DNA from 2 places in the Paenisporosarcina macmurdoensis genome. Region 2 is predicted to be linked to the other one. Evidence: predicted binding sites of a transcription regulator. Region 2 holds the regulator's gene; the other holds the start of a gene.
What was found. Region 2 encodes CtsR, which represses protease genes until heat stress. Its sites were predicted from a motif close to ATGGTCAATAAAGGTCAAACA; they were not measured.
Positions count from the first base shown of each region.

Region 1: the regulator CtsR is predicted to act here: its motif matches at 13,643-13,663, upstream of ACFPYN_RS01190 (ATP-dependent Clp protease ATP-binding subunit).

Region 1 is NZ_JBHSRI010000002.1:254,622-271,487, forward strand. Features, by position in the region: gene addB (helicase-exonuclease AddAB subunit AddB) at 1-877, shown strand, start outside; gene addA (helicase-exonuclease AddAB subunit AddA) at 861-4,580, shown strand; gene ACFPYN_RS01140 (DUF418 domain-containing protein) at 4,583-5,752, shown strand; gene ACFPYN_RS01145 (fumarylacetoacetate hydrolase family protein) at 5,814-6,716, shown strand; gene ACFPYN_RS01150 (YisL family protein) at 6,823-7,197, shown strand; gene ACFPYN_RS01155 (hypothetical protein) at 7,283-7,414, shown strand; gene ACFPYN_RS01160 (alpha-amylase family glycosyl hydrolase) at 7,503-8,954, shown strand; gene ACFPYN_RS01165 (CoA-disulfide reductase) at 9,093-10,421, opposite strand; gene ACFPYN_RS01170 (DegV family protein) at 10,440-11,294, opposite strand; gene ACFPYN_RS01175 (Cof-type HAD-IIB family hydrolase) at 11,323-12,129, opposite strand; gene ACFPYN_RS01180 (prolyl oligopeptidase family serine peptidase) at 12,267-13,040, shown strand; gene ACFPYN_RS01185 (metal-sulfur cluster assembly factor) at 13,091-13,399, shown strand; gene ACFPYN_RS01190 (ATP-dependent Clp protease ATP-binding subunit) at 13,680-15,797, shown strand; gene ACFPYN_RS01195 (YjzD family protein) at 15,846-16,034, opposite strand; gene ACFPYN_RS01200 (beta-ketoacyl-ACP synthase III) at 16,225-16,866, shown strand, end outside.
Region 2 is NZ_JBHSRI010000006.1:37,161-54,026, forward strand. Features, by position in the region: gene ACFPYN_RS06060 (agmatinase family protein) at 1-447, shown strand, start outside; gene ACFPYN_RS06065 (YjiH family protein) at 450-1,769, shown strand; gene ACFPYN_RS06070 (CtsR family transcriptional regulator) at 2,382-2,852, shown strand; gene ACFPYN_RS06075 (UvrB/UvrC motif-containing protein) at 2,866-3,405, shown strand; gene ACFPYN_RS06080 (protein arginine kinase) at 3,402-4,502, shown strand; gene ACFPYN_RS06085 (ATP-dependent Clp protease ATP-binding subunit) at 4,492-6,930, shown strand; gene radA (DNA repair protein RadA) at 6,991-8,367, shown strand; gene ACFPYN_RS06095 (PIN/TRAM domain-containing protein) at 9,171-10,250, shown strand; gene ispD (2-C-methyl-D-erythritol 4-phosphate cytidylyltransferase) at 10,356-11,051, shown strand; gene ispF (2-C-methyl-D-erythritol 2,4-cyclodiphosphate synthase) at 11,052-11,528, shown strand; gene gltX (glutamate--tRNA ligase) at 11,585-13,048, shown strand; T-box leader at 13,106-13,329, shown strand; gene cysE (serine O-acetyltransferase) at 13,727-14,389, shown strand; gene cysS (cysteine--tRNA ligase) at 14,386-15,786, shown strand; gene ACFPYN_RS06125 (Mini-ribonuclease 3) at 15,783-16,214, shown strand; gene rlmB (23S rRNA (guanosine(2251)-2'-O)-methyltransferase RlmB) at 16,211-16,866, shown strand, end outside.

The DNA.
Region 1 (16,866 bases), on a different contig from region 2:
TTTATTGAGTTCAAAAAGATATTATTATATTCAACGAAAACTTGTTCAGATTTTGCAGAGAACGATGACGACCTTGCGTGATCATGCCAGTGTTTCGAGCTTTGTACCAATTGCAATCGAAGCAGGATTTGGTCCGGGAGAAGAATTGCCAACACTTGAGATTCCACTCAAGAATGGCAACTCGATGAAAATGCGAGGACGAATCGATCGCGTGGACGCAGCTCTTATTGAAGGAAAACAATTTATTCGAATTGTCGATTACAAATCCTCGGCAAAAGGACTTGATTTAAATGATGTGTATTTCGGTATATCGTTGCAAATGCTTACGTATTTAGACGTCGCGGCCACAAACTCTGCCATTTGGTTAGGTGAAGAAGCGGATCCTGCGGGTGTCCTATATGTCCATGTTCATAATCCGATGTTGAAATTAGCAAAAGAGTTGTCTGACATGGATATAGAGGAAGAAGTGTTCAAGAAGTATAAAATGCGTGGATTATTAATTGACGATGCACAAGTTTTAAATGAAATGGATACGGAACTTGTCGGAGCTTCTAAAGTCATTCCAGCACGAATCAACAAAGATGGTTCTATTTCGAAAACATCAAAAGTGGTTTCTCCACAAGATATGGCTAATTTGCGCTCGTTTGTAAGGACCAAACATCAACAAGCAGGAGATGGCATGCTTTCTGGTGATACGCGCGTGTATCCTTATCGCATGAAAGATAAAACAGCTTGTGATTATTGTAACTTCCGCAGTGTGTGTCAATTTGATCCAACAGATCCAGAGCAACAATATCGTAAATTACCAATTAGCACACCGGAAGAAATCACGCAGCGCATAAAAGAGGAGGTTACACCGAATGTTGATACCGACTAAACCACAGGACGTGACGTGGACTGATGCTCAGTGGCGGTCCATATTTGCAGAAGGTCGAGACATCCTCGTTTCAGCTGCTGCGGGATCAGGGAAAACGGCTGTCTTAATCGAACGACTTATACAAAAAATGATCCGACAAACGAATCCTGTTGATGTAGATGAACTTTTAGTTGTGACATTTACCAACGCATCAGCAGCTGAGATGCGACACCGCATGGCGGAAGCATTGGAAAAAGAGTTAGTTAAAGATCCAACTTCAAGCCATTTAAGAAGACAGTTGAGTCTATTAAATAAAGCACAGATTTCAACGCTCCATTCTTTTTGTTTATCCATCGTTAAACAATACGCGTACGTTCTCGATTTGGATCCAGGATTCAGACTCGCCAATGAGGCAGAAGCTGCATTAATTCGTGATGATGTATTGGCAGACGTGTTGGAAACGGCTTATAAAGCGGATAACCCAGAAGAAATCTATCGACTTGTTGATAGTTTTACAACCGATCGTGATGATCAACTGATTGAAACGTTAGTTGAAAAATTACATGGTGCAGCAAGTGTTCATCCAGAGCCGAAGAAGTGGTTATTATCAATTCCAGTAGGTTACGATGTTCCAAGCGACATGCAAATTGATGAACTTCCATTTATCGATGCACTAAAATTAACGATTCAACATACGCTGGAAGAAGCCTATGCGATGACAGAGGAAATGCGTCAATTTGCATTACAACCAGCAGGTCCAGCTCCTTATGGGACAACTGTCGAACAAGATCAACAATTAATTGCTGAAGGGATTCGTCGGATTTCTACACAATCATGGCAATCTACTTTTGATTATTTTCAAAGTATAAAATTTGCAACAGCAGCGCGTATTCCTAAAGAGACGTTTGATGAAGAGCTTATTCAAAAAGCTAAAGATAAGCGCGATCAATTGAAGAAGCGGGTAAATGGAATTAAGGATGCCTACTTTACTCGGACCCCAGCGAGATTGCTAGACGAAATGAGACTGATGCATCCAATGCTAAAAACGTTAGTCGATTTGACTCTTATTTACGGGGAACAGTATCGATTAGCGAAAAGTGACCGCGGCTTAGTCGATTTCTCGGATCTTGAACATTTTGCTTTGCAGATTTTGACGACTGAAGAAAATGGGCAACTTATTCCTTCGAACATTGCCAAAGACGTGATGGCACAGTATAAGGAAGTGTTAGTGGACGAGTATCAAGATACGAATCGCTTACAAGAAACGATTTTACAAATTGTCAAAAGTGGAACAGAAGCAAATGGCAATATGTTTATGGTAGGGGACGTCAAACAATCCATTTATCGCTTCCGTTTAGCAGAACCGATGCTTTTCCTTGCGAAGTATTTGATGTTCACAACCGAAGCGCTAGATACAGGTGTCAAAATCGATTTGAATGCGAATTTCAGAAGTCGTCCGGAAGTTTTACATGCTACCAATTTTATCTTTTCTCAAATCATGGGCAAGCGTGTAGGAGAAATTGAATATGATGAAGCGGCTGCTTTAAAACCCGGTGCACCTTATCCTGATCAACAACATTCAACTGTAGAGCTGACGCTTCTTTCCCAACAACAAGATGAAGAAGAATCGACAGAAGATGACACGGAAGTTAATGAAGAAATCCAAGAGCTAGAAGAGTTGAAAAAGTCACAGTGGGAAGCACGTTATATTATCGGGAAAATCCGTAAATTGATGGATGCTCAAACGATGGTGGTCGATGCATGGACGAAGAATGAACGACCTCTTGAATATCGGGATATTGTCATTTTGATGAGATCCATGACGTGGTCTGCTGATTTAACAGAAGAGTTCAAGCAAGCAGGCATTCCTTTATATGCGAACCTTTCAAAAGGGTATTTTGATGCTCTCGAAGTCATGATTATGTTGAACACATTGCGTATTGTCGATAACCCATATCAAGATATTCCATTAGCATCAGTGCTTCGCGCGCCTTTTGTTGGATTAACTGAATCTGAGCTTTCGCATATTCGATTGTCTGAACCTAAAGAGCCGTTTTATGAAGCACTGAAAAAATTTGTACGCATTGGTGGAAGTGGGATTAACCCAGAGACTGCTGAAAAATTACAACGGTTCTTCCTACATTACGAAGAATGGCGTGATTTGGCACGGAGAGGGTCACTAGCTGACCTAATTTGGAGAATCTATATGGACACGCATTATTACGAAATGGTCGGAGCTATGCCAGGCGGTAAACAACGACAAGCAAATTTACGTGCATTGCATGATCGTGCGTTGTCTTATGAAAAATCATCTTTCCGTGGATTATTCCGCTTCTTACGATTCATTGATCGCATGAAAAAGCGAGGAGACGATTTAGGAACTGCACGTGCCATGAGTGAAAAAGAGAATGTCGTGCGACTTATGACAATCCATTCCTCTAAAGGACTTGAATTTCCGTACGTCTTTATTGCCGGTTTAGGAAGAGATTTTAATCAAATGGATTTCAATGAATTATATTTGTTTGATCAAACGTTTGGTTTGGCTGTAAAAGCGGTGGATCCAGACAAACGAATTGCGTATACATCCTTACCATTTTTAGCGATGAAGGAAAAGAAACAACTGGAGTTGAAATCAGAGGAAATGCGCGTTCTTTATGTTGCGATGACACGAGCAAAAGAAAAGTTGATGCTCGTTGCAACGGTAAAAGATGCACAAAAATCAATCGGTAAATGGCAAGATATTGCCGTCTCTAGTGGTGACAGATTACCAGAATATGTGCGTTCACGAGCTAAAGGGTTTTTAGATTGGATTGGTCCAGCAGTAGCAAGACATCCTGATTTCTCCTTGTGGCAAGGACATGCTCATATGGGACTAAAACATCCATCCAAGTGGTCGTTCGAGACCATCTTCGTGGAAGACTTACGTGAGATTTTTGTCGAATTAGAATCGTCACAATCAACTGATATCACCACTGCTAAAGTCGTTTCTACAGAAATGAAGGATGAAATAGAAAGACGATTTAATGCTGTATATCCTTTTGAGAGATCCGTTACCAAACGTTCGAAACAATCGGTAAGCGAGCTCAAAAGACTTGATCAGTTGAGAAAAGAAGAAGAACCTGAATTTTTCAGACCGAGTCAAGTACAGCAAGCGATTAAAAGTGTCTATAAGCGTCCAGCTTTTCTGCAACAAGGTGAGCGAAAGCTGACATCGGCTGAAATTGGAACGGCGATGCACACAGCAATGCAACATGTGGATATGCATGTAGAACCGAATAAGGGAACGATTGACACATTTATTCAACAACTTGCAGACAAACAGTTGTTAACGTCGAATGAAGCTAATTCCATCAAGGCAGATGCACTAGGGGCTTTCTTACAATCACCACTCGCTTCACGCCTACGTCAAGCGAAGCAAGTGTTGCGAGAAGTTCCATTTACGTATGGCTTAACAGATGACGATGGAGACACACAAATATTGCAAGGTATCGCAGATTGTTTATTCCAAGAAGCAGACGGGGATTGGGTACTTCTCGATTATAAAACTGATCGGATTAAAGGCGTACTCATTACAGAAGCATCTATTTTACGTGAGATGCATCATCGCTACGGATTGCAGCTATCACTTTATAAGCAAGCAATTGAACATATTTTAGCTATCACCATTAAAGAGAAAATATTATATTTGTTTGACGCTGATCAAACGATTTTACTGGAGGATTAAATGTGGAGGTTAGACCTACTGAATTACAAGATCGGGTAGTTGCCATCGATATAATGCGTGGCTTGTCGCTTCTTGGTATTTTTATCGTCAATATGCTCGCATTCCATACACCTTATTACTACATCAATCCTTACACATGGTATACAAATCCAAGTGACGCCGATACGTTTCAATGGATCGATATTGCCCTCCAAGGCAGCGTATATCCGTTGTTCTCCATGCTGTTTGGGTACGGGCTAATGATGCAATTTAGAAAATCACAAGAACGAGGAAATTCGTTTATACCACTTGGATTACGCAGGTTAAGCGTTTTGCTGATCATTGGACTACTTCACGCGTTTCTTGTGTGGTCTGGAGATATTTTAATCACCTATGCCCTAAGTGGGTTTATTGTCCTTTTAATGATGCGCTTATCGAGAATGTGGTTACTTACCATTGCTCTAATCCTGTATATCTTACCGAATATGGGGCTAGCTTTTTTAAGTTATATAGTCGCGGTATCAGGTGAAACGTTTTATTCAGGTGTACAAGAAATAGAATCCTCTCTTATTGCATTTGGTTCAGGTTCTTGGATGGACATTTTTATGCAAAGAGCTGCGGATTGGACATATGCTAACATTGAATCAGGCTCATTATTTTTAATTGGTATGACTATTTTACCTTATATGTTACTAGGAGCAGTTGCAGCAAAAGGGAAGTTGATCGAACGGACATCACAAAAGAAAACGTTTTGGATAACGTTAACGACTGTCTCTTTAATTGCTGGGTTTTCCATTAAACTTTTGCCGTATGTATTTGAGGCAAACTTTTATTATATGTATGTTCAAGATATTTTTGGAGGACCTCTAGTAGCCATTGGATATGCTGGTTTGATTACTCTTTTGTGCCAGCTAGCCATATTCCGAAAAATCATGAATCCGTTTGCCAAGGTCGGCCGCATGTCCATGACTACGTATATATCCCAGTCCGTCATTGCTACGACTATATTCTATTCATACGGATTTGCGTTATATGGAAAAATCGATGTGCTGACGGGCACATGGTTAGCGGTTGGTATTTTCGTTATTCAAATGATATTTGCTGAAATTTGGTTTTCTAGATTTAAGCAAGGACCCATTGAAGCAATTTGGAAAAGAGCAACATACGGAAAATTAAATAAAAATAACGAATGAAAAATATGTCGAAGTATCGTAGACTGAATTTAACAAATTCTTTTTCGAGGAGTGTCCATGTATGAAAATTTTATCATATCGCTACGAAGGCATTATCAAATTTGGTCCAAAAGTAAAAAAAGAAGAAGCGGTGTGGGACGTGTTAGCGATACAAGAGACGCTCCAAGTAGTACCGAGTTTTCCTGAAACAATCGTAGAAGGAATTGCAAACGGAATGGATTTTGTGGAACAAATGAGGAAGCTTACAGATGCTGCATTGAAATCTGAAGAGCCTAATCAATTTAAACATGCATTTTCAACTATTGCATGGCTGTCACCAATTCCACGTACGCCGAAAAATATAATGGCTGTAGGACGAAATTATGAAGATCATGCAAAAGAAATGGGATTGCAAAGTGCTCCTGAAAATTTGATGGTTTTCACAAAATCACCCACGACTATTGCTGCGGATGAAGAAACTTTGTCTGTTCATGCGAATGTAACGTCATCTTACGATTATGAAGGTGAATTAGCTGTAGTTATTAGTAAAAAAGGCGACAATATTCCGAAGAAATTAGCATATGACCACGTCTTCGGCTACACGATTGCAAATGATTTGACTGCACGAGATTTACAAACGAAACACCAACAATTTTTCTTAGGCAAAAGTTTGAAAGGGTCATGTCCGATGGGGCCATATCTTGTAACAAAAGATGAACTACCTGATCCACAAAGTTTATCGATTGTTACGAAAGTGAATGGTGAACTACGTCAAAATGGACATACAAAAGATATGATTTTTACAATAGAAGATTTGATCGCTCAAATTTCTGCTCTTGTCACGCTTGAACCAGGAGATGTGATCTTAACTGGTACCCCTTCTGGCGTTGGAAAAGGCTTTAACCCACCTAAGTTTTTAGCTTCAGGTGATACTGTAAAAGTAGCGGTTGAAGGTATTGGCACCTTGGTCAATCGATTCGAGTGAAGTGAATTTCCTGGGAAATATCAACAAACGGTTGCCTAAAAGAGTTTATTAGACCCGTAGATATGATATTCTAGAATAGAACAACTAATTAGATGAGGTGACGATTTTGGATTTTTTAGCTAGCACGCATTTACACATTACAACTTGGGTTATTGGAATTATTTTGTTCTTTGTCGCAGTAACATTGAAAAATGGCAGTAAAGGACAAAAAATTACACATATGGTATTACGTTTATTCTACGTGTTCATCCTTTTAACTGGAGTAGCTTTATTCATGGCCGGTATGGATTTCGATATGGGCATGCTTTACGGATTCAAATTAATCGCTGGCGTTTTAATCATCGGTATGATGGAAATGATTTTAGTTCGTATGAAAAAACATAAAGCGACAACCATGTTCTGGGTTTTATTGTTTGTCTTCTTGTTCATCACGATGTTCCTAGGTTTCAAACTACCAATGGGCATTAGCTTTTTAGCTTAGTAAAGAAAGCTGGAGAAGCCCTGTTTAGCTCGATGCCGATAATGAACCACCTCACTCCATTTAATTGGCGTGAGGTGGTTTTTTTGTGGACTTGAAGGTGAGCGGTGGCTCAGTTGGAAAAATGGGCTGCCAAGTTGGAAAATTTGCTCGTAAGTTGGAATCGGGTTTAATGGTAGGTTTCCTCAACCAATTCCTTGATTTCACAGTATGGACGTAAATAAAAAGTGAATTCCTCATTAATCATGGCGTGTCTAAGTATGGTTTGGTAAAATGACGAATGAAGATTCGTAAGAGGAGGACCTCACGTGAAGAGAGATATTTGGATACGGACGACTATTGTTTTGTCCCTACTGGTTAGTTTGATTTCACCGTTAACTACATATGCCGCAACGAAAGATACGATAGAAGATGAAAGTATTTATGATTTATTAGTCGATCGATACTATAATAAAACGATTGAAAATGATTTTGAAGTGGATACACGAACACCAGAAGCTTTTGCAGGTGGAGATTTTACGGGTGTGGTCGAAAAACTTGATCATATTGAAAAGCTAGGATTTTCCTTGGTATCGTTAGGACCAGTGTTTTCAACTGAAACATATGATGGAAAACGTGTAATGGATTATGGGAAGTTAGAGCGACATTTTGGAACATCAAAAGAATTAAAGACATTAATCGACAAAATTCATCAAAAGAAAATGACTGTTATTGTCGATTTTCCTATACAAAATGTAAGTTCAAACCATGTGCTTGCGTCAATCGCCGGCAATGAATCTTGGATAGTGGAAAATGCAGACGGCACCATTTCATGGGATCTAACGAATAAAGATGCACAACAAGCTATCCTTACAGCAGCTTTAACATTTGTGCAAACATACAAAGTAGATGGTCTACGAATTACGGCTATTGATGAAGTTGACACGGAATTTTTAAATACAATGATTACAGCACTAAAAGAAGAAAATGAAGACCTATATATCTTAAGTAACGAACCAAGTGAAGCGGAATTTGATGCTAAAGTTTCGAATGAGCAAGAAGAATTGTATCGAAATGCATTTAAAACTGTCGATAATGAAACAGCTGGAATTGCGGAGTCATCTCAAGAGAAACCATTTATACAGCAAGTCGACTCTATCAATTCTCGACGTTTTACAGCGGACGCGGCAGAAGCAAATATGTTTCCACCTACGCGTTTGAAAATGGCAATGGCTACTTTACTTTCCATTCCTGGAGTGCCGTTAATGACTTATGGTTCTGAGATTGCAGTAAATGGGGAACAACCACCTGAATCTCATCAAATCATGGATTTTAGAACAGACGAAGAATTAATTGAATTTATTGGTGATGTTCAAAAGCTTCGGAATGGCTCAGCTGCTCTACGTACTGGTTCTATGGAAATGTTGCATAATGAAGATGGATTGATGATTTATAAACGATCAAATGAAGATGAATCTTGGATTGTTGCCATAAACAATACCGGGGGGACACAAAGCTTTAATTTATCGAGAGAAGTAATAGGCGATAATAAAGAACTTCAAGGCTTATTTGAAAGCGATGTATTAAGACAAAAAGATGATGGCAATTACAAACTTGTATTAAATCGAGAAATTGCGGAGTTTTATACGGTCAATGACAAAAAAGGATTCAACAAGGCATATATGATAGCTTTAGGTCTTTCCTATATCCTGTTCTTAGTTTTTATCTATTTAGTGTGGAGAAAAGGAAAACAAAAGAAACGTGAAGAAGAGTTGAAATAATGAATTGATTTAGATGGAAATAAGTGGTATTTAGACGTGATTCGCCAATAGTCGACAAAAATCCGCTCATAGACCACCAAAACTACCGTCTATACAACAGAAAAAATCGCTTGAGACCTTTTAAGGTCTCAAGCGATTTTATTTTGCTTTGTATCCAGCCATATTCACCGGATCTTTTGGTGTTGAATAGGGCGGAGCATACGCTAATTCTAATGCTTGTAAATCATCCATTGTAAGACCTGCATAAATCGCAGTGGATAAAACGTCAATCCGTTTGTCAACGCCTTTACCACCGACTACTTGGGCTCCTAATACTTTACGAGTCGCAGCATCATAATGAATTTTCAAGAATATTTTCTCATGATCCGGATAATAACCGGCATTCGAATTTGATTTTTGTGTAAGACTTTTAAAATTCATATGACGATCAGTTAATGTTTTTTCATTTAACCCTGTTGTTGCGACGGATTGCGTAAACACTTTACAAATAGAGGTACCAAGTAAACCTTTAAATGGTATATTGTCACCTGTAATATGACGAGCAACAATATAAGCTTGTCGATGTGCAGGCCAAGCTAAAGGAACGCGTTTAGCATCACCAGTAATAAAATCGATGTTCTCTGCAGCATCACCAATTGCATAAATTGACAGATCATTTGTTTGCAAATATTCGTTTGTGACAATTCCACGAGTTTCACCAATTGCTAATTGTGCTTTTTCTGCAAGTTCGGTACTTGGAGAGACACCAACACTCATTAAAATAAAATCAGCTTGTATTTTTTCTCCTAAGTCGAGATCAAGATGTTGACCGTTTGCTTTGGTAATGAAATTCCCTTTAAAAAGCTTCACTCCATGAGCGAGTAATTCCTTTTCAACTAGAGCCGAGCTATCGACATCCATTATGTTCATTACCTGTTGCGATTTCTCGACGATGGATACGTTCAAACCCAGATTCACGAGATTTTCTGCCATCTCTAAACCAATGAATCCTGCACCCACAATGACACAGCTTTTTGGTTGTTCCGTTTTGATATAATGTTTAATTTTCTCCATATCATTGAAATTTCGCAATGTGAACATGTTCGAGCTCTCTAACCCTGGTGTTTTCGGAATAATTGGCGTTCCTCCAGGAGATAAAATCAATACATCATATGATTCTTCAAAGGATTGTTGTGTGTCTAAATTTAATACTTCAACCACTTTGAGCTCTCGATTGATGCTAATGACTCGATGTTTCAAACGAACATCAATATTTTTTTCTTTTTTAAATTCTTCAGGTGTGGCAGCAAGAAGCGAACTGCTGTCTGTAATCTCACCACCGATAACATAAGGCATTCCACAAGCTGCATACGACATCGTCTCGTCTTGGTCAAAGATGACAATTTGTGCGTCCTTATCATAATAGCGAATCTGGGAAGCGACTGTAGCGCCTCCAGCAACAGCTCCAACGATAACAATCTTTTTCATGAGCAAACTCTCCATTTCTTATGGCTGTAATTGATTCGAAAAATACACACCTAATGTTCCAGGTCCAACATGGGCACCAATTACGGAGCCGATCATATGAATTTCAATTTGTTTGGGATGGAATGTGTCTTCAATCATCCCTTTCATTTCAAGTGCAAATGCCTCATCATCCCCATGACTGATTGCGATGGTTTGTTCATGAAGTCTTTCACCACGTTCTTCCATGATTTCAAGAATGCGTTTCATTACTTTTTTACGACCTCTTAACTTCTCAATGGGCACAAGCTTGCCGTTTTCGACGTGAAGTAGTGGCTTAATATTTAATAATCCCCCGATAATCGCACTGGTCTTCGAAACACGTCCACCGCGAGCCATATAATCTAGATCTTCCACTGTAAACAAATGTTCCATATGTGTAGCTTTGAAACGGATGATCTCCGCGATTCGCTCTACAGGTTCAGCAAGTTTTTGTAAACGCACAGCCTCCTTCACTAGTAATCCATAACCAAGTGAGGCACATTTTGAATCAATAATGGTTAGGTTGAGATTTGGAAAGTCTTCTTTTACTTGATCACGAATCATGACCGCTGTATTATGCGTTCCAGATAGTTCAGACGAGAAAGCGATATAGAGACCTTCTTCTCCTGAATGTGCCAGTTCTTCAAAAAGCGTCAAAAATTGCTCTGGTGAAGCTTGAGAAGTTTTTGGTTGTTTGCCTTGTCGAATTTCAGCATAAACTTGTGTCGAATCAATCGTCATGACATCCAAGTATTCAGTTTCGTCAATGTGAACACGTAATGGAATCAATGTAACTGGATTTTTTTCATAATAAGATTTCGGTAAATCGCAGGCACTGTCCGCAAATATTCTCATCTTTATCCCCCCCGGGTATCTTCTATTTCTATAAGTTTAATCGTTCTTGTAAGAATTCTGCAATACCATCTTCGTTATTTGAAGAAGTTACTTCATTGGCGATGTTTTTAAGTTGTGAAATAGCATTGCCCATTGCGACACCAGTTCCAGCGTATTCAATCATTTCCAAATCATTATCTTCATCACCAAACGCAATAATATTTTGTTGTGGAATATTTAAGTGTTTCGACACGTGAGCTAGTCCAACTGCTTTATTGAGACCGCTTCGCACAATTTCGATAACATGCCAAGGTGCGCCCCAACGTCTATGATCTATGACTTCAGCATGGACATCGTGAAGATGCTGACGAATTGAGGGCACATCCGCTTCATTTGCATGAATTAGCAAACTAGTGGGATCGGTTTTTAAATAATTGCGAATATCTCCTGTCGTTACATGTGGTTTTCCAAAGCTGAAAATATCCAGTAATTTTTCATCGTGGTAATGCAGATACACATCATCCATCACTTCGGCAATAATGTTATAAAACTTATAGTCATGAAGGGCATCAATGACTTCATTTACAACTCTAAGATCTATCGGCTCATGAATTGACTTCCAAGTGCTGTCCGTTGGATGATGAACAAAAGCACCATTAAAATTCACGATAGGTGTTTGCAATTTTAATTGGTGGTAATACACTTCGCTAGCACGATATGGTCGTCCAGTAGCAATCATGATTTCATGACCTTGCTCTCGGGCTTTAAAAAGCGTATGTAAAGTCTTTTCAGAAATGACTTTTTCATCTGTTAATAAGGTACCATCTAAATCTAAAACGATTAAATGAGGTTGCATATTGGTTAACTCCTTTCTTACTAAAGTAAAGTGTATCTTTACAACCAACCATTAGTCAAAAAAAGGTAACCTCAATTTTGAACTTTGTCATTTGTTTTGCTAGGATAATAAAGAGAAAACGCAAAGGAAGTGGAAGCATGAACGTTGAAAATGAGCGGTGGGCACATATTCCACTCTTACATGTATACAAAGAATCCGAAAAACATATACAAGTACCAGTCGTGATTTTTCTTCACGGTTTTACGAGTGCAAAAGAGCATAATCTACACTATGCTTATCAATTAGCTGAAAAAGGGTTTCGTGTTTTATTGCCAGATGCCCATTTACATGGGGAACGACAAGAACCTTTAGACGAAGTGCAATTATCTTTACGCTTTTGGGAAACGATTTTAACATCCATTGAAGAAATAGATATTCTGAGAAATGAACTCATTAATAGAAATTTAGTTGTGGACCATACTAAGATTGGTCTTGCTGGTACTTCAATGGGTGGAATCATAACGTTAGGTAGTTTAAACGTATACCCTTGGATTGATACAGCTGCTGTTATGATGGGTTCTCCAGGATATGTGCAATTAGCCAAAGCACAAATGTCTCAATTTGAATCACGAGGTTTTAAGTTGCCTATATCTGATATTGAGCGTAAACAAATGTTTGAGACGTTAAGCAAATTTGATATTACCTTGAATCCCAGCACATTAAATGGTCGGCCAATATTTTTCTGGCACGGTATGCAAGATAATGTAGTTCCATATGAACCGACGTTTAACTTTTTTAATGCACTTAAAAAATCGTACGCTCATGATCCACAACGCTTCCAATTTATGACCGACAAAACGGCGAGTCATGCCGTTTCAAGAAAAGGGATGCTTGCAGCGACCGATTTCGTTGCTCACTATTTGTCTGAATAAGAACCATTTGTTATGATAGACATAGATGTAAGTTAGAAAGGGGTATGAACATGGATCAAGATATGCGCGATAGCATGATGGGTGCATTAGAAAACGTGATTGACCCAGAGCTAGGTATTGATATAGTAAACCTTGGACTTGTCTATGATGTCGAATTGACAGAAGACGGTTTTGCAGTAGTAACGATGACTTTAACTTCTCTTGGATGCCCAATGGGACCAATGATTGTAGATATGGTCAAAACTTCTTTATATGAATTACCAGAAGTAAAAGAAGTCGATGTCAAGATTGTTTGGACACCAGGTTGGTCTAAAGACAATATGTCTCGCTACGCAAAAATGGCACTAGGTGTAAGATAAAACGTATAATGCTCCACTTACTGTGATACCTAACAGTGAGTGGAGCATTTTTTTGTGGGAAAAAATGGGTGAAACCGATTAAATAGTGCGCGAAGGAATAAAACTAGAGTGAAGCGGAATAAAACCAGGATGAAGTCGAACAAACCAACTGTGAAGCCGAATAAAGCCAACTTCAAGCCTGATGCCCATAGATCAAGTTCATTTTCTTTACAGAAATCATGGGAAAATCGTATAATAAAATCAAAGGTCAGAAAAGGTCAAACAAAGGAGTGTCATGAAAATGCAGCAACAACAAGAACAGAAAAGCCCCCTAGAATTATACGGACGAAACTTAGTAGAATTAGCTAGAAAAGGCAAGATGGACCCAGTTATTGGTCGTGATCAAGAAATACGTCATGTCATTCGAATTCTTTCAAGAAAAACAAAAAACAATCCGGTCCTTATTGGAGAACCTGGTGTGGGTAAAACGGCCATTGTGGAAGGGTTAGCTCAGCGAATCGTCCGTAAAGACGTACCAGAAGGATTAAAAGAGCGTGATATTTATGAATTAGATATGGCTTCTCTTATTGCTGGTGCAAAATACCGAGGAGAATTTGAAGAGCGCTTACAAGGTGTGTTAAAAGAAGTAAAAGAAAGTGAAGGGCGAATTATTCTTTTCATTGATGAAATTCATACCATTGTCGGGGCAGGGAAAACTGAAGGCGCAATGGATGCAGGGAATATGTTAAAACCGATGTTGGCGAGAGGTGAGTTGCATTGTATAGGTGCAACCACACTTGATGAGTACCGTCTAAATATCGAAAAAGACAAAGCATTAGAACGACGCTTTCAACAAGTTTTAGTACGCGAACCTACAGTTGAAGATACAGTATCCATTTTACGCGGATTAAAAGAGCGTTTTGAATTGCATCATGCAGTACGTATTCATGATCGTGCCATCGTCGCTGCCGCACAATTGTCTGATCGCTATTTAACTGAACGTTTTCTACCAGACAAGGCAATCGATTTAGTCGATGAAGCGTGTGCCATGATTCGTACTGAAATTGATTCAATGCCACAAGAACTTGATGAAGTGACACGCCGGATGATGCAACTTGAAATTGAAGAACAAGCACTAATGAAAGAAAAAGATCAAGCAAGTCAACAGCGTCTATCTAATTTACGTAAAGAACTTGAAGCATTGAAATCTTCTACTGAGTCGATGCGGAATCAGTGGACGACTGAAAAAGAATCGCTTCATCATATTCAACAAAAGCGTGAAATCTTAGACACGTATCGTCGTGATGCGGAAATCGCTGAAAATAGTTCAGACTATAAAACAGCAGGGGAATTGCGATATGGCAAGATCCCGACACTCGAGAAAGAAATTGTCATTCTTGAAGAGAAACTTGAAGCGACTTCAGAACATCGCTTGCTTCGTGAAGAAGTAACTTCAGAAGAAATAGCATCGATTGTATCTCGCTGGACAGGAATTCCTGTGACGAAACTTGTTGAAGGAGAACGAGACAAGCTTCTGCGCTTAAAAGAAACATTACAAGAAAGAGTAGTAGGTCAAGATCAAGCGGTTCAATTTGTAACGGAAGCGGTATGGAGAGCGCGTGCAGGTATTAAAGATCCATCCAAACCGATTGGTTCTTTCTTATTCCTTGGACCTACAGGTGTGGGTAAAACAGAACTTGCAAAAGCATTAGCTGCCAATTTATTTGATTCAGAAGACCATTTCATTCGAATTGACATGTCTGAATATATGGAAAAGCATAGTGTTTCTCGACTTATTGGAGCACCTCCAGGATACATTGGCTACGAAGAAGGTGGCCAACTGACAGAAATGGTACGACGTAATCCATATTCAGTGGTATTGCTGGATGAAATTGAAAAAGCTCACCCGGATGTCGCAAATATTTTACTTCAACTGTTAGATGATGGGCGAATAACAGATAGTCAAGGTCGTGTTGTCAACTTCTCTAATACCGTGGTGATTTTGACATCAAATATAGGTTCTCAATATTTACTTGAAGGTGGAGATCAAGCAGAATCATTAGTAATGTCTGCCCTGCGCTCACATTTCAAACCTGAATTATTGAACCGTATGGATGAAATCGTCTTATTTCATTCGTTAAACGAGTCACACTTCCATGCAATTACAGAGAAATATTTAGTGCAATTGGCTAACAGACTAAAAGAACAGGAAATTAACATTACTTTCACACCACAGTTAATTGACTGGGTAGTTCTTGAAGGTACCGATGTGGCATTTGGTGCTCGACCTTTACGTCGTTTTATCCAGCGACATGTGGAAACTGCGGTTGCAAAAGCTTTGTTAGGTGGAGAGTTAAACCCAGGAAGTACGGTTGAAGTTTCCGTTTCCAACGGTGAAGTTAACGTTAATCTGATATAAATAAAAAAACGGTTCACTGAAGTAATAACTTCAGTGAACCGTTTTTTATTAATGATGTTCTGTAACTACTGGATCGTTTGGAATAATTGCTGCAATAATGAAAATAACTACTGCAAATCCAACTGATAAAATTGCACCTAATAGGAAATCAAAAGGTACATCTTGTACTGAAGCTACTACGTAGTTCAGCATCGTAACAAGTAGAAATGACCAAATCAATGTAAAAATATATTTCATGTAATTTCACCTCAAGACATACTATTTACTTTTATCATCATACCATATGACTTTGTTTGGACAAAGAATCTTTTAGCTTTCTCTGTAGAAGTTTGGCAAATTCATGGCGATGTATTGAAATATCAACGAAAATTCGTTATTATTATTACCAGGTACTAATATAAGATAATAAAGGAAATGAGGGTGTCTCATGAATGTTGGAATAATCGGTTTAGGTAGATATGTACCAGAGCGAGTGGTTACGAACTTTGACTTAGAGAAAATAATGGATACAACAGATGAATGGATTCGTACACGCACAGGTATAGAAGAGCGAAGATATGCGGACGATGATGTTAATACTTCAGATATGGCGTATGAAGCAGCAAAAGAAGCATTAGCAGACTCTGGTATTGAAGCTCATCAAATCGGTTTAATTTTAGTCGCGACCGTGACACCTGATCAACCATTTCCAAGTGTATCTACCATGATACAAGAAAAACTCGGAGCAACAAATGCAGCTGCAATGGATATTTCAGCTGCATGTGCTGGGTTTATGTATGGGGTTATTACGGCGAAACAATTTGTTGAATCAGGCACATACCCATATGTTTTAGTGGTCGGTGTGGAAAAACTAACAAAAATCACGAACTTTGAAGACCGGAATACGGCTGTATTATTCGGAGATGGAGCTGGAGCGGCAATTGTCGGTGAAGTTTCAGAAGGACGCGGTATTTTATCATTTGAATTAGGTGCTGACGGTTCGGGTGGAAAACATTTAACTCAAAATGGACCTTTCCTAGAAATGAATGGACGAGAAGTATATAAATTTGCAGTACGTCAAATGGGTGAC
Region 2 (16,866 bases):
GACGGAGGAATTGTTCGCGGAGAAGACGTTGTTAATATTGGTCTGCACGGGTATTTCAATTCAGCACCATTAGTCGCTTATGCGAAAGAACACGGTATTCGCATGGTAACTTTGCGTAAAGCGCGTGAGCTAGGGGTGGCTCACTGCGTCGAACAACAGGTAGAAGAATTAGTGAAACGAGTAGACCGCGTTTATGTGACCATCGATATGGACGTGCTCGATATCGCAGTAGCACCAGGCGTTCCGGCATCCACACCAGGGGGCATGACCGCGGAAGAACTGTTCATGAGTTTAGTGCGAATTGGTCAACATCACGCTGTTCGTCACATCGATTTCGTTTGCTTAGATCCATCGCGAGACGCCGCAACAAACGCCACGGTGAAAATCGGTGTGTACGCATGGCTAGAGTTCATCACAGGGAGAGTATTAGCACAAAGGAGGAAATAACTATGCAACAAGTGGGAGAGAGTTCGAGCATACGTTCAAGTTCGGGGATGTGGAAGTTTTTCGTCTACAGTTTTATTGGTGCCTTTATGTTTTTTGTTCCCGTAACAATTGGTGAGAAAAATTCGATTATGCTTGATCACATCGTTACGTGGATTCAATCGAACGCCGCAGGAGTATTGCCGTATTATGCACTCATCATTATTTTTGCAGGCGCAGTGTATCCATTTGTTTCAGGAACATGGAAAAAGTCGACAGTGGACGTGGTGTTCTCACTATTTAAAGTAGTGGGGTTATTCGTTGGAATCATGATTGTTTTCGAATTTGGTCCTGCATGGTTATTCCGTCCAGACATGGGTCCATTCTTATTTGGTAAACTCGTAATATCTGTTGGTTTGCTAGTACCTATCGGCGCGGTTTTCCTTGCATTACTCGTGAGCTATGGACTGCTTGAGTTTATTGGTGTTCTTATGCAACCAATTATGCGACCTGTTTGGAGAACACCTGGTCGTTCGGCAATTGACGCTGTAGCTTCTTTTGTAGGTTCTTATTCACTTGGTTTGTTAATTACGAATAGGGTTTATAAAGAAGGGAAATACACGGCGCGTGAAGCAGCGATTATCGCAACTGGCTTCTCTACCGTTTCAGCAACGTTTATGGTCATTGTTGCAAAAACACTGGGGTTAATGGAAATATGGAATACTTTTTTCTGGGTAACATTACTAGTTACCTTTGCTGTGACCGCTATCACTGTTAGGATTTGGCCACTTGGTAGTATGAAAGACGATTACTATAAAGGTTCAACACCGCAACCAGAAGCAAAACCAGAAGGTGGGCGCTTAGCTACAGCATGGCGTGAAGCGAAGGAGACAGTTGCGAACGCACCAAGCTTAGGTGTGAATATATGGGTAAATGTTCGTGATGGTTTGCTGATGGCGATGGCTATTTTGCCTTCTATTCTATCGATTGGTTTACTTGGAATTGTGTTGGCTACATTTACACCAATTTTTGATTGGGTTGGCTATATATTCTACCCATTCACCGCTTTATTACAATTACCTGAACCAATGCTTGTGGCAAAAGCAAGTGCAATTGGTATCGCAGAAATGTTCTTGCCAGCCTTGCTGGTCGTAGAATCTGGGATGGTTGTGAAATTTGTTGTAGCGGTAGTTTCTGTTTCATCTATCATCTTTTTCTCAGCACTTGTGCCATGTATCGTGGCAACAGAAATTCCAATTTCTATTCCGAAGTTAATCGTTATATGGGTTCAACGTGTCATTTTAACTCTACTAATTGTCACGCCAATTGCCTATTTATTATTTTAATAGAAACAGCCATCCTATAGGGTGGCTGTTTTAGGTTTCATTTTTATACAGACAGATAGTCAAGGTTACTTATTGAAATGCTTCACGATCACTTCTCCTTTCAAACAGCAGCGCAGCGAAATCAAAACCATTCAAAAGCCCTTAGATGGGAGCCATTGCGCTAATCGCTACATGGCTCATTTCTGTGGGGGAAGGTGTTTCAACAAGTTAACTAGCATATGGGATGTGTATGAGCGATAAATGCTTCGAAATGAGCGATAAATGTCCCAAGATGAGCAATAAACTCCTCGAAATGAGCGATAAATTTTTCACAATCGAAAATAGTCGCCTCGTTAGCCAAGTCTACTTGCCGTGAATCAAGTATCTTATTTCAAATAGCAGCGCAGCGAAAACAAAACCATTCAGACCCTCATAGAGTAATCAATAGACATTCCTCAATCTTTAATTGGCTCTCATATAGTTGAATATGCTCCTTCAAATCACATTATTTGCACACTTCCTATCCCCCTTATATAATAAAGTCAAAGATAGTCAAAGTCAGGCTTCTGTTAGTAGTTGCTATACTATTTCCCCTGACTCGCACTCAGATCTAATCTATTAGGAGGTGATTGCATGCGGAATATATCAGATATTATTGAAGGGTATTTAAAGAAAGTTATCGAATTAGATGATAAAGGGCATGTTGAGATAAAGCGCAGTGAGATTGCTGAACAATTTCAGTGTGTGCCCTCGCAGATAAATTATGTGATTAATACGCGCTTTACAGCAGATCGTGGTTATCTCGTTGAAAGTAAACGGGGGGGCGGTGGCTATATACGTATTGTTCGCGTACGGTCTCACACGAAGGCGGATTTAATTGAAGTAATCCTAGTGAGTTTAGAGCGTGGAGCTTCTCAAACGATGATGGAAGATATTGTGTTCCGTTTAATCGATGAGGACGTGTTGACGAAGCGTGAGGCGAAGATGATGCTCGCTGCGCTTGATCGCACAACGCTTAACACCCCATTGCCGCATCGTGATGAACTGCGTTCGCGCATACTACAAGCGATGCTCTTAACACTCAAGTATGAACAGTTAAAGTGAGGCGAGAGCGATTATGATTTGTGAAAATTGCAAGCAGCGACCGGCAAAAGTAACGGTAACGCAAGTGCACAATGGAGCACAGGTGCAGCGTCATTATTGTGATGTATGTGCACAAGAGTTCCATCCTTACCATTTAGATTTTCAGCAGGATGCCCTTTCGCTTCATCAGTTATTATCCAATTGGTTCGGCTCTACAGAAACCAAGCAACCGCAAGAGAAACCGCAACCAGAACTAAACACATGTAGTTATTGTGGATGGACGTTTCAACAGTTTTTAAACCAAGGGAAGTTTGGCTGTGCCGAATGTTACGAAAGTTTTCATGGGCAACTGCCAGAAGTTTTTAAGAAATTGCATAATGGCAACGTAAAGCATATTGGGAAAGCGCCAGGATCATTTGGTCAAACCCTACAATTGAAAAAACAAATTGAGTCGATTCGTACAGAGATGCGAACGGCGATAGAGATTGAAAATTTCGAAGAGGCAGCACGTCTTCGTGATGAAGCTCGCGCTTTAGAGGAGCAGCTACAAAGCGGAGGTGAAAACCGCAAATGAATATTGAACGTTTTCTAGAGAACTCCGTAACAAGTTGGATGGCTGGCGAGGGTGAGCACGCAGACATTGTAATGAGTACACGAATCCGGCTAGCTCGAAATTTAACCGGCTACCGTTTTCCGCTTTCTTTTAGTGAAAATGAGGCATTACAAGTAGATCAAGAAGTTTCTGCTGTATTACTTGATGCAGAATCGGAACTTGAATCGACCTTTTCGTATATAGATATAAAAGAGCTTTCTGCGCTTAACCGACAAGTTTTGGTGGAGAAGCATTTAATTAGTCCAAAATTGGCTAATTCAGAAATTGCGGGTTCCGTTTTATTATCAGACGACGAAGCAGTTAGCGTAATGGTCAATGAAGAAGATCACATTCGCATACAATGTATTTTCCCTGGTTTACAATTGCACGAAGCATGGCGACAAGCAAACCATATTGATGACGTTCTTGAAAAAGAATTACCGTATGCATTTGATGAGCAGTTTGGCTATTTAACGAGTTGTCCGACTAATACGGGAACTGGCCTGCGGGCATCGGTGATGATGCATTTACCAGCACTCACGATGACTAATCAAATGAATCGAATTGTCACTGCCATTACACGTCTCGGGATGGTCGTCCGCGGCATTTATGGAGAAGGTAGTGAAGCACTTGCTAATGTGTACCAAGTCTCAAATCAAACCACACTTGGAAAGTCAGAAGAAGATATTTTATCTGATTTGCAAAGTATTACGGAACAAATTATTCAAAAAGAACGTGAATCAAGAACGGCTCTCTTACATACGAGACCGAATGTGTTAGAAGATCGTTTGTACCGTTCGTTAGGTGTTTTAACGTATGCACGACTTTTATCAACAGAAGAAGCGGGCCGCTGTTTATCAAACGTTCGTCTTGGTATTGATTTAGGATTGATTAAAGGTGTCGATGTTTCAATTTTGAATGAATGCATGATTTTTATGCAACCAGGTTTTTTGCAAAAGTATGCAGGTACGTCTCTGAAACCGGAAGAACGTGATGTGTTTCGAGCAAAGTTGTTTAGGGAACGATTGCAAGTAGATACTAATTTAGACAACGAAGGAGAGGAAACTCATGATGTTTAATCGATTTACACAACGCGCACAAAAAGTACTCCAATTGGCTCAGGAAGAAGCGATTCGTATGAAACACGAGTCCATTGGAACTGAACATATATTATTAGGTTTAATTCGCGAAGGCGGCGGAATTGCTGCAAAAGCAATGGAAGCAATTGAAGTGAGTCCTCAAGTGATTGAAGACGGAATTGAAGAATTAGTGGGAATGGGAACTGGTGACGTGGGTCCTATCGTGCATTACACACCACGCGCTAAAAAAGTGATCGAGTTGTCTGTAGACGAATCACGCAAACTGGGCCATTCATATATCGGAACTGAGCATTTATTATTGGCTTTAATTCGCGAAGGTGAAGGCGTAGCTGCTCGTGTCCTTAATAACTCGGGCGTTAGCTTAAACAAAGCTCGTCAACAAGTATTGCAACTTCTAGGAAGCAATGATCACGTTCAAGCAAACGGCAGCTCAAATCCTGCAGCTAGCACACCAACGCTTGATAGCTTAGCTCGTGATTTAACACAAATCGCCCGTGAAGGTAGCTTGGATCCGGTCATTGGCCGTAGCAAAGAAATCACACGTGTTATTGAAGTGTTATCTCGCCGTACTAAAAACAATCCTGTTCTTATTGGAGAACCAGGTGTTGGTAAAACGGCAATTGCTGAAGGATTAGCGCAACAAATTGTTCAAAATGAAGTGCCAGAAATTTTACGCGACAAACGCGTTATGACATTAGATATGGGTACCGTGGTAGCGGGAACTAAATACCGTGGTGAGTTTGAAGATCGCTTGAAAAAAGTAATGGATGAAATTCGCCAAGCAGGCAATGTTATTCTTTTCATCGATGAACTTCATACCTTAATTGGAGCTGGTGGAGCTGAAGGTGCAATTGATGCATCTAATATCTTAAAACCATCTCTTGCTCGTGGAGAACTACAATGTATTGGGGCAACTACAATCGATGAGTACCGCAAATACATCGAAAAAGATGCTGCGTTAGAACGACGTTTCCAACCGATTCAAGTAGATGAGCCATCTGTTGAAGAATCTATTCTGATTATTAAAGGTCTTCGTGATCGCTATGAAGCGCATCACCGTGTGAAAATTACAGATGAAGCGATTATTGCAGCAGCTAAAATGTCTGATCGCTACATTTCTGATCGTTTCTTACCTGATAAAGCGATTGACTTAATTGACGAAGCGGGTTCAAAAGTTCGTTTGCGTTCATATACAACTCCACCGAATTTAAAAGAATTAGAATTACGTTTAGAAGCGATTCGTTCGGAGAAAAACGCGGCAGTTCAAAGTCAAGAGTTTGAAAAAGCAGCATCGTTCCGCGATACAGAACAAAAGCTGAAAGAAGAGCTGGATAGCACGAAGAAGACATGGAAAGAAGAACAAGGCAAAGCGGAATCTGAAGTAACAGTAGAAGATATCGCAGCTGTTGTATCTATGTGGACAGGAATTCCAGTTTCTAAACTTGCACAAACTGAATCTCAAAAATTGTTGAAGTTAGAAGATACATTGCATAAACGTGTTATCGGGCAAGCGGAAGCTGTTACAGCAATTTCTCGTGCAGTACGTAGAGCTCGTGCAGGATTGAAAGATCCAAAACGTCCAATTGGTTCATTCATTTTCTTAGGACCAACGGGTGTTGGTAAAACAGAACTTGCTCGTGCATTAGCTGAAAGTATGTTCGGTGATGAAGATGCGATGATTCGTGTGGATATGTCTGAGTACATGGAAAGACACTCAACTTCACGTTTAGTTGGTTCTCCTCCAGGTTACGTAGGGCATGAAGAAGGCGGTCAATTGACAGAAAAAGTTCGTCGCAAGCCGTACTCTGTTATTCTGTTAGACGAAATAGAAAAAGCACATCCAGATGTTTTCAATATCTTATTGCAAGTATTAGAAGACGGCCGCTTAACTGATTCAAAAGGACGCACAGTAGACTTCCGCAACACGGTTGTTATCATGACTTCAAACGTTGGGGCAGAGGCGCTTAAGAAAAATAAATATGTCGGCTTCAACTTGCAAGACGGCGAACAAAAATACAAAGATATGAAAGGCAGAATGCTCGAAGAACTTAAAAAAGCATTCCGTCCTGAGTTCTTAAACCGTGTGGATGAAATGATCGTGTTCCATTCATTAGAAAAAGAACATTTAAAAGAAATCGTTACATTGATGACTGCTACATTAACAAAACGTTTGAAAGAACAAGAAATCGAGCTAGAGTTAACCGAAGCAGCACAAGAAAAAATTGCTAAAGAAGGCTACGACCCAGAGTACGGCGCACGTCCGCTCCGTCGTGCACTTCAAAAACATATTGAAGATCGCTTGTCTGAAGAGCTGTTAAAAGGTACTGTTTTAACAGGATACAATATTGTGTTTGATGTAGAAAACGATGAATTCGTGATTCGTTCAGAAGCATTAGTCGCTAAATAAAACAATTGGAGCATTCCGGCGAGACTGTTCGGAATGCTCTTTTTCTACATAGGAGGAATTATGGCTAAACGTAAAACGAAATTTATGTGTAACTCATGTGGCTATGAATCCGCAAAATGGATGGGTCGTTGCCCGGGTTGTAACGAATGGAATACGATGGTGGAAGAGATAGAAGTGGTCGTAAAAGGACCTCGTCGAACATTCCAACATTCAGACGGTCCTCAGCACAAAGCAACGCCAATCACAGCAATCGAAACTTCGGACGAACCTCGTGTAGATACTGATTTAGAGGAGTTGAATCGGGTTCTTGGTGGTGGAGTTGTGCCAGGTTCACTGGTACTAATTGGTGGAGATCCAGGTATTGGAAAATCCACTTTATTGCTACAAGTATCTGCGTTACTTGCTAATAAAGGGCATCGCGTCTTATACATGTCCGGTGAAGAGTCTATTCGTCAAACGAAGTTGCGCGCAGAACGTTTAGGTGTGAAATCTGCTGAACTTTATATTTATTCCGAAACAAATTTGGAATTAGTGAATGAAGCCATTGATAGCGTGCAACCAAAATTTGTCGTGATCGACTCCATTCAAACTGTGCATCATCCGGAAGTAACCTCTGCGCCAGGCAGTGTCTCTCAAGTCCGTGAATGTACAGCTGAATTAATGCGCATTGCGAAAACCAAAAACATTGCTATTTTCTTAGTGGGTCATGTCACGAAAGAAGGCCAAATTGCTGGTCCGCGAATACTTGAACATATGGTAGATACCGTGTTGTATTTTGAAGGAGAACGTCATCATACGTATCGTATTTTACGATCTCAAAAAAATAGATTTGGGTCGACCAACGAGATTGCGATATTTGAAATGTTGCAGGGTGGATTGAAAGAAGTACTAAATCCATCCGAGCTATTTTTACAAGAACGTTCACAAGGTGCTGCAGGATCAACAGTAGTTGCTTCTATGGAAGGAACACGCCCAATTTTAGTTGAAATCCAAGCATTAGTGACGCCAACAAGCTTTAACTACCCTAAACGTATGGCCAGTGGAATTGATCAAAATCGAGTCCAGCTATTAATGGCTGTTTTAGAAAAAAGAATGGGGATGCTCCTTCAAACACAAGATGCCTACATTAAGGTAGCTGGTGGAGTGAAGCTTGATGAGCCTGCCATTGACTTAGCTGTATTAACGACGATTGTCTCGAGTTATCGTGATGTAGCAGTTAGTGCGCATGACTGTTTTATTGGTGAAGTTGGCTTAACCGGTGAAGTACGTCGCGTATCGAGAGTTGAACAACGCGTACAAGAAGCGGCTAAACTAGGCTTCAAACGTGCCATCATTCCTGCCTCTAATATCGGCGGATGGGATTTTCCTAAAGGGATAAAAGTAATCGGCGTTGAAAGTATTAATGATGCATTAAAAGAAGCTTTCCCAAACGCTTAGGCGTTTCTGGGAAAGCTTTTTCTCAAGATATGAGTTGTTTCTGAAGTTGATGAGAGCCACAATTTGAATGGCAATTGTGGCTGCGTCTGCCGCCGTTTATTTTTTCTTTAAAGTGATGTCATGAACAAGGAAGTGTCAGACGGAATGCCACCTGACACATTTAGTGATCTCCTCAAGGTTGCTAACCTTCTGTAGAGTAAGTGTCACCACTGACTTTAAAGAATCTGAAATAAAGTGAGCTGGAAGAGGGCCAACTCTTTATTCACCAGATTATAGTGCAGCAGAGAATACGACCGAAGCGCACTGGAAACCTTCATTGGTGTCTCTGGCTAGCACGCCTTTATTGTTTCTTTAGAGTAAGTATCACCAATAGCTTTAAAAAATCGTCTGAAATAAAGTATGAAGGAAGAGACCAAAATATCATTTTCGGTCGAATATCTACATAAAAATAGTGTCTATTCTCTAGTAAACCAAAAGATCTTAACTGTGAGCTCTCAGGTTTTCAGGGAGCGAAGGACGAATCCCCGCCGCAGAATGATCTAAAAAAACAGAGTTGGGCGAGTGACGAAGTCACAAGCCCAACTCTTTATTCACTAGATTATAGTGCAGCAGAGAATACGACCGAAGCGCACTGGAAAATTTACATTAGTAGGATCAGTGACCCTGCCTTTCTTTAGCAAGTCACGAAAAGTCAGCAAAGAGAAGTAAATAGCCAACTATCAAATGCAACTTTCCGCATTCCATATACGTCAAAAAGGTGTTTCCAAGTGAAAACGTGTATAATAAAAACAGGAGGTGGGCTTGTGTTAAAGTGGATTATTCGCATTACATTTATCTTAATTGGTGGAACGCTCGGGTTGCTATTATTACCGCAATTATACGAACTTATTAATTTATCCCGTAACCCGTGGCTGAACAATCCCTATGTTTCTGTAATAATTGGTGCCATTCTTTTGTATGTCATGGCATTATTACTAACTGATTACTTAATTGAATTTTTAAAGTGGATGGAAGATCGATTGCTCGTTGCACCAATCGGAGATTTATTGTCTGGAACGCTTGGCCTGATTATCGGACTTAGTGTGGCATTTCTTTTAAACTTTGCGGTTGATTCCATTCAACTGCCAGTCATAAATGCAGTGTTACCCGTGTTGTTAACCATCATTTTAGGGTATCTTGGATTTCAGGTTGGCTTTAAAAAACGTGATGAGATTGGGCAAATGTTTACTGCCAGCAGATCGACTACACCAAAAAAGAAATTCGATGAAAACAACCCGCAAGCATTACAACAAGCATCATATAAGTTGCTAGATACAAGTGTTATTATTGATGGACGAATTGCGGACATCTCCACAACAGGATTCATGGAAGGTGTGCTTGTCGTTCCTCAATTCGTCTTAACGGAACTTCAGCATATCGCCGATTCTTCTGATACGTTAAAACGTACACGTGGACGTCGAGGATTGGATATTTTGAAGCGACTTCAATCAGAACGAGCTTCTGCCTTATTGATTACAGAAGAAGATTTTGACGATGTTCAAGAAGTGGATATTAAACTAATGCGCCTCGCGAAAAAGATGGACGGCATGGTCGTAACGAACGACTTCAACTTAAACAAAGTGTGTGAGTTACATAAAGTACCAGTGCTTAACATTAACGATCTTGCGAATGCGGTGAAGCCAATCGTTATTCCAGGTGAAGAAATGCATATCGTCGTCATTAAAGATGGAAAAGAACAGAACCAAGGCATCGCCTATTTAGACGATGGTACGATGATTGTCGTTGAAGACGGTCGCTCTAATATTGGTCAAGCAACTGATGTTATTGTCACAAGTGTTCTACAAACATCGGCTGGACGCATGATATTTGCAAAAAGAAAGTAAATCACGATAAGTGAACGTTAAACGATAAGAGGCTGCCCTTTCTGTCATCTACATGTGACAGCTGAGGCGGCCTCCTTTTCCATAATGAAAGAGGCGATACATCACATGAACTATATCGTTGTATTACCGGCAGCAGGTAGCGGTAAAAGAATGAAGGCTGAGCGCAATAAATTATTTCTCACCTTACGGGGTAAGCCAATTCTGATGCATACACTTGATGTCTTTGAACAAGATCCGGATTGCGTGGGTATCTGGCTAGCAGTTAAGCCTGAAGAACGTATGATCATTCAAGAAATGTTGGAGCAGTATAACGTCACGAAAGTAAAAGGGATGCCTTCAGGTGGCGCTGAACGCCAACATAGTGTGTATGCTTGCGTGAAAGAAGTTGGCAATGACGCGGAATTGATTCTCGTTCACGATGCTGCTAGGCCTTTCATTGAACCATCCGTTATTAAACAATTGACGCAAAAAGCATATGAAACAGGTGCGGCAATCGCTGGTGTGAAAGCGAAAGACACTATGAAGCGAGTGCGTAATCATATTATTGAAGAAACAGTAGATCGTGAACAATTGTGGATGATCCAAACGCCGCAAGCTTTCCATACCCAAATTTTGACAAAAGCACAGCATCAAGCGGAACAAGATGATTTTCTTGGCACAGATGAATCCATGCTCGTGGAGCGGCTTAATATTGACGTGCATGTGGTTGAAAGTACGTATGATAATGTGAAAATGACAACACAAGAGGATTTACTAATTGGTGAAGCCATCTTACAAAAACGACAGCAGGAGGGAAACTAAATGTTTAGAGTTGGACAAGGATTTGATGTACATGAATTTGCAGAAAATCGCCCCCTTATAATAGGTGGCGTAATGATTCCTTATGAAAAAGGTTTAATCGGTCATTCAGATGCCGATGTTTTATTACATACAGTAACGGATGCCGCACTGGGCGCTATTGGTGAAGGGGACATTGGTCGCCATTTCCCTGATACAGATCCTGAATTTAAAGACGCGGATTCCGCGAAACTACTTGCTTACATTTGGAACATTGTTGAAGAAAAAGGCTACAAATTAGGCAATGTTGACTGTACGATTATTGCTCAAGCACCAAAAATGGCACCGTACATTACACAAATGCGTGATCGCATCGCAGAACTACTAAATGCTGAACCTTCTCAAGTGAATGTAAAAGCGACAACCACTGAAAAACTCGGTTTTACTGGCCGTGGCGAAGGCATTGCAGCGCAAGCAACGATTTTACTCATTCAAAAATAGGCATGACCTGTGTTAAACTGAACAAAGTTTAGCACGTATTCGAGGAGGAACCACATATGACACAAGAAGTTCGCGTACGCTACGCACCAAGTCCAACAGGTAATCTACATATTGGTGGAGCAAGAACCGCATTATTTAACTATTTATTTGCACGTCATCACGGCGGTAAATTCATCGTACGTATTGAAGATACGGACATTGAACGTAACATCGAAGGTGGCGAACTATCCCAACTAGAGAATTTGAAATGGCTAGGAATTGACTATGATGAGTCTGTTGATATCGGTGGACCATATGCACCTTACCGTCAAATGGAACGTCTTGATATTTATAAAAAACACGCTGAAGAAATGCTTGAAAATGGCCATGCGTATAAATGTTTCTGTTCAACTGAAAAGTTAGATGAGGAACGTGAAATGCAAAAAGCTAAAGGAATCGCTGCGCCCATGTATGTGGGGACATGCCGTAACTTAACTAAAGAAGAAGTGGCAGAGAAAGAAGCTGCAGGAATTCCGTATACAATTCGTATGCGTGTGCCAGCTGACGTTACGTATACATTTAAAGATTTAGTTCGTGGTTCAGTTACATTTGAATCAAAAGACGTAGGCGATTGGGTTCTTATTAAAACAAACGGTATCCCAACATATAACTACGCGGTTGTATTAGATGACCATTTCATGAAAATCTCACACGTTTTCCGTGGAGAAGAGCATTTATCAAATACACCAAAACAAATCATGGTATTCCAAGCATTTGGTTGGGAAGCACCTCACTATGGCCATATGACATTAATCATTAACGAAGACCGTAAAAAATTATCAAAACGTGATGAATCGATTATTCAATTCGTTGCCCAATACAAAGATTTGGGATACCTTCCTGAAGCCATGTTCAACTTCTTTGCACTTCTTGGCTGGTCGCCTGAAGGAGAAGACGAGATCTTCTCGAAAGAAGAACTTATTCGTTTGTATGACGTCAATCGTTTATCTAAATCACCATCCATGTTTGATAAACAAAAATTAACGTGGACGAATAATCAATATGTGAAACAACTTTCATTAGACCAAGTGGTCGATCTTGCATTGCCTCATTTACAACAAGCGGGTCGCTTACCTGAAACATTGACAGCTGAAGAAAAACAATGGGCTACAGGCGTTATCGCTCTTTATCATGAGCAAATGAGTTTCGGTTCAGAAATTACTGAGCTAACTGACCTATTCTTTAAAGATGAACTAACATATGATGAAGAAGCATCTGCTGTATTAGCTGGTGAACAAGTGCCTGAAGTAATGGCGTCATTCAAAACGCAGCTAGAGCAACTAGAAGCATTTGAACCAGATGCAATTAAAGCAGCCATTAAAGCCGTACAAAAAGAAACAGGGCATAAAGGCAAAAACTTATTTATGCCAATTCGTGTTGTAACCACTGGTCAAACTCATGGTCCAGAATTACCAAGTGCCATTTCGTTGATTGGCAAAGAAAAAGTCATTGCACGCGTAGAGAAATACGCGAAACAATAATATTGACTTTCACTCCAGTTGGTGTGAGAATGAAGCTATCTTTTAAGCATATATTATGTGAAAGCTTTGAAGAGGAGAAGTACATAAGGCACGCTCTTTAGAGAGGACCACCACCGGCTGAAAGTGGTCTGAGCAAAGGCACTATGGAAATGCACCTCTGAGTGCTCAGCTGAAATTTTTAGTAAGCGAGCCGTATCGTCTACGTTACAGACGCCAAGTGGGAAGGCATGCATCTTATCCTTCCAATCAGAGTGGAACCGCGCAATTACAGCGCCTCTGTCAGTTACTGACAGAGGCGCTTTTTATTTTGGGCAAGAAAAGCAGAAAGAGGTCTCGCCAAGTTAACTTGGCAGCGAGACGTGTGTGAGCGATAAATCATTCAAAGTGAGTGATAAACACGCTGAAATGAGCGTTAAATAGTTCACAATCGAAAGAAATCATCAAAAAGTGTCCCATTAACCAAGTTAACTAGTTATTGAAACGCACGATAAACGATTCTTTCTTTCAAACAGCAGCGTAGCGAAAAAAACCAGCTAAATTCGTTTCAACCTTTATGGTGAAACCCTGAATGGGAGCCCTTTCGCTATTCGCTGCAGGCTCATTTCTGAAGGGAAAGGTTACCCAAGTTAACGATGTATTGAAATGCACGTAAGATAATTAATTAGAGGAGGACTGATGATGTTCGGTCGAATGAAAGAAGATGTTGAAGTCGTTTTCGAACAAGATCCCGCAGCAAGACGCGTACTTGAAGTAGTACTTACCTATGCTGGTTTACATGCAGTGTGGTCACATCGTGTCGCACATGCACTTTTTCTACGGAAATTCTTTTTCCTGGCAAGAGTCGTGTCCCAAGTGAGTCGTTTTTTCACTGGAATCGAAATTCACCCAGGAGCTAAAATTGGTCGTCGCTTCTTTATCGATCACGGTATGGGTGTGGTCATTGGGGAAACCTGTGAAATAGGCAATAATGTAACGATTTTCCAAGGAGTTACGCTTGGGGGGACTGGTAAGCAACGAGGGAAACGCCATCCCACTTTACATGACAATGTGTTAGTTGCCACAGGCGCAAAAGTGCTTGGGTCAATTACCATTGGTGAAAACAGCAAAGTAGGTGCTGGGTCAGTTGTCTTAAAAAATGTTCCACCCAACTCTACTGTTGTAGGTATTCCAGGAACAATCGTTGTACAAGATGGAGTAAAAGTAAAACGAAACTTGGATCATCAAGATATGCCAGATCCAGTTGCCGATAAATGTAATATGCTAGAAGAAAAAATTGCCGTCTTGCATAAACAAATTGAACACGTGAGTCAACAAGTTGAAAAGGAGCGAAACGTTAAATGAGCATTCATATTTACAATACTTTAACACGTCAAAAAGATCCCTTTGTACCACTAGAAGAGGGCAAGGTGAAGATGTATGTATGTGGACCAACAGTTTACAACTACATCCACATTGGTAATTCACGTCCCGTCATCGTTTATGATACCGTCCGTCGTTACCTAACGTACAGTGGCTATGATGTCAATTTCGTTTCAAACTTTACAGATGTTGACGACAAAATTATTAATACAGCTAAAGCACTGGGTGAAGATGTGTCGGAATTAACGGAACGTTTTATTGCGGCCTACTTTGAAGATGTCAGTGCACTTGGTTGCCAGAAAGCAGACGCCCATCCGCGTGTAACAGAACATATGGATGACATTATTGATTTCATAAAAGTGCTAATCGAAAAAGGCTATGCCTATGAGTCAAAAGGCGATGTCTATTACAGAACGCGCAAGTTTGAAGGCTACGGTAAATTGTCTCATCAATCAGTAGATGATTTAAAAATTGGAGCACGAATTGAAACGGGCGACAAGAAAGACGATGCTCTTGATTTTGCTTTATGGAAAGACGCTAAGCCAGGTGAAATTTCCTGGGAAAGTCCTTGGGGCAAGGGGCGTCCAGGTTGGCATATCGAATGTTCAGTGATGGCTCGTGAACTATTAGGGGACACCATCGACATTCATGCTGGCGGTCAAGATTTAACATTCCCACATCATGAGAACGAGATAGCTCAATCCGAAGCCTATACAGGTAAACCATTTGCTCGTTACTGGATGCATAATGGCTATATCAATATTGATAATGAAAAAATGTCGAAGTCTCTTGGAAACTTTGTATTAGTGAATGACATTCGTAAACAAATTGATCCGCAAGTGTTGAGATTCTTTATGTTGTCTGTTCATTACCGCCATCCAATCAATTTCTCTCAAGAGCTTGTTGAAAATGCGGAAAATGGTTTAGCGCGCATTCGTACGTCGTATGCTAATTTAGCTCATCGACTTGAAGCATCTCCTGAGCTTGGTGATTATAAAGATATTTGGTTAAACAAAATCGAAGAAGTCCGTACGCAATTCACGACAGCGATGGACGATGATTTTAATACAGCCAATGGAATTGCTGCATTATTTGAGCTAGCAAGTTTAGCGAATCTGTACTTAATCGAAAAACATACGGAAGCACATGTGCTTTCTGCATTCATGGACACATTAAAAGAACTGGCACTTGTCTTAGGTATTGAAGTAGAAGTGCAAAGTGAAGTACTAGATGAAGAAATCGACGCGTTAATTGAAGCGAGAATCCAAGCACGTAAAGACAAAGACTTTGCTCGAGCAGATGCGATTCGAGATCAATTAAAAGAATTGAATATTATTTTAGAAGACACGGCACAAGGCATACGTTGGAAACGCGGATGAATAAAGAATATACACTGCGATCTATGGATGTGTTGCAATTAAATTCGCTCGCCCTTGCGTATATGGGCGACGCGGTTCTGGAACAAGCCATCCGTGAACATTTAATTCGTTCTGGGCGTGTCAGACCCAACACTTTGCATAAAGAGGGCACTAAATATGTATCGGCGAAAGCACAAGCGTTAGTCGTTCGTGTGATGTTGACAGAAAAGTTTTTGACAGAAGAAGAAGAAGCGGTGCTTAGAAGAGGGCGTAATGCCAAGTCTGGTAGCATTCCAAAAAACACAGATGTGCAAACGTATAAATATAGTACTGCATTTGAAGCGGTCCTCGGCAGTTTATACTTGCTGGGGAACTTCAATCGCGTGCAAGAAATTATCGAAAAAGCCATAACTATTATAGAAGAACCGAAAGGAGAGACCCCATCGTGACTGAACAAACTAATGAAAATGAAATTTTATCAGGTAAAAATCCAGTACTAGAAGCACTTCGAGCGGGACGCGAGATGAATAAGGTATGGATTGCAGAAGGTGTTAAAAAAGCGGGGATTACTGAAATCATGGAACTGGCAAAAGCAGCGGGAATAATTGTCCAGTTTGTACCGAAAAACAAGGTTGAACAATTAACGGACGGAGCCAATCATCAAGGAATTGCTGCGTCGGTTGCTGCTTACAAGTACGCAGAAATTGACGAACTCTTCGAACTTGCAGCTTCACGCAACGAAGATCCGTTCTTCTTGATATTAGATGAGTTAGAAGATCCTCATAACTTAGGTTCGATATTACGTACAGCAGATGCTACCGGAGTACACGGAGTCATTATCCCTAAACGCCGTGCAGTAGGACTGACGGGTGTTGTAGCGAAGACTTCTACAGGTGCAATTGAGCATGTGCCAGTAGCGCGCGTCACAAATTTAGCGCAAACTGTGGAAGATTTGAAAAAACGAGGCTTGTGGATTGCAGGAACAGATGCAAAAGGATCATCTGACTATCGTCGTATGGATGCTAAATTACCGCTTGCCATTATCATTGGTAGTGAAGGTAAAGGAATGAGTCGCTTACTTAAAGAGAAATGCGATTTCCT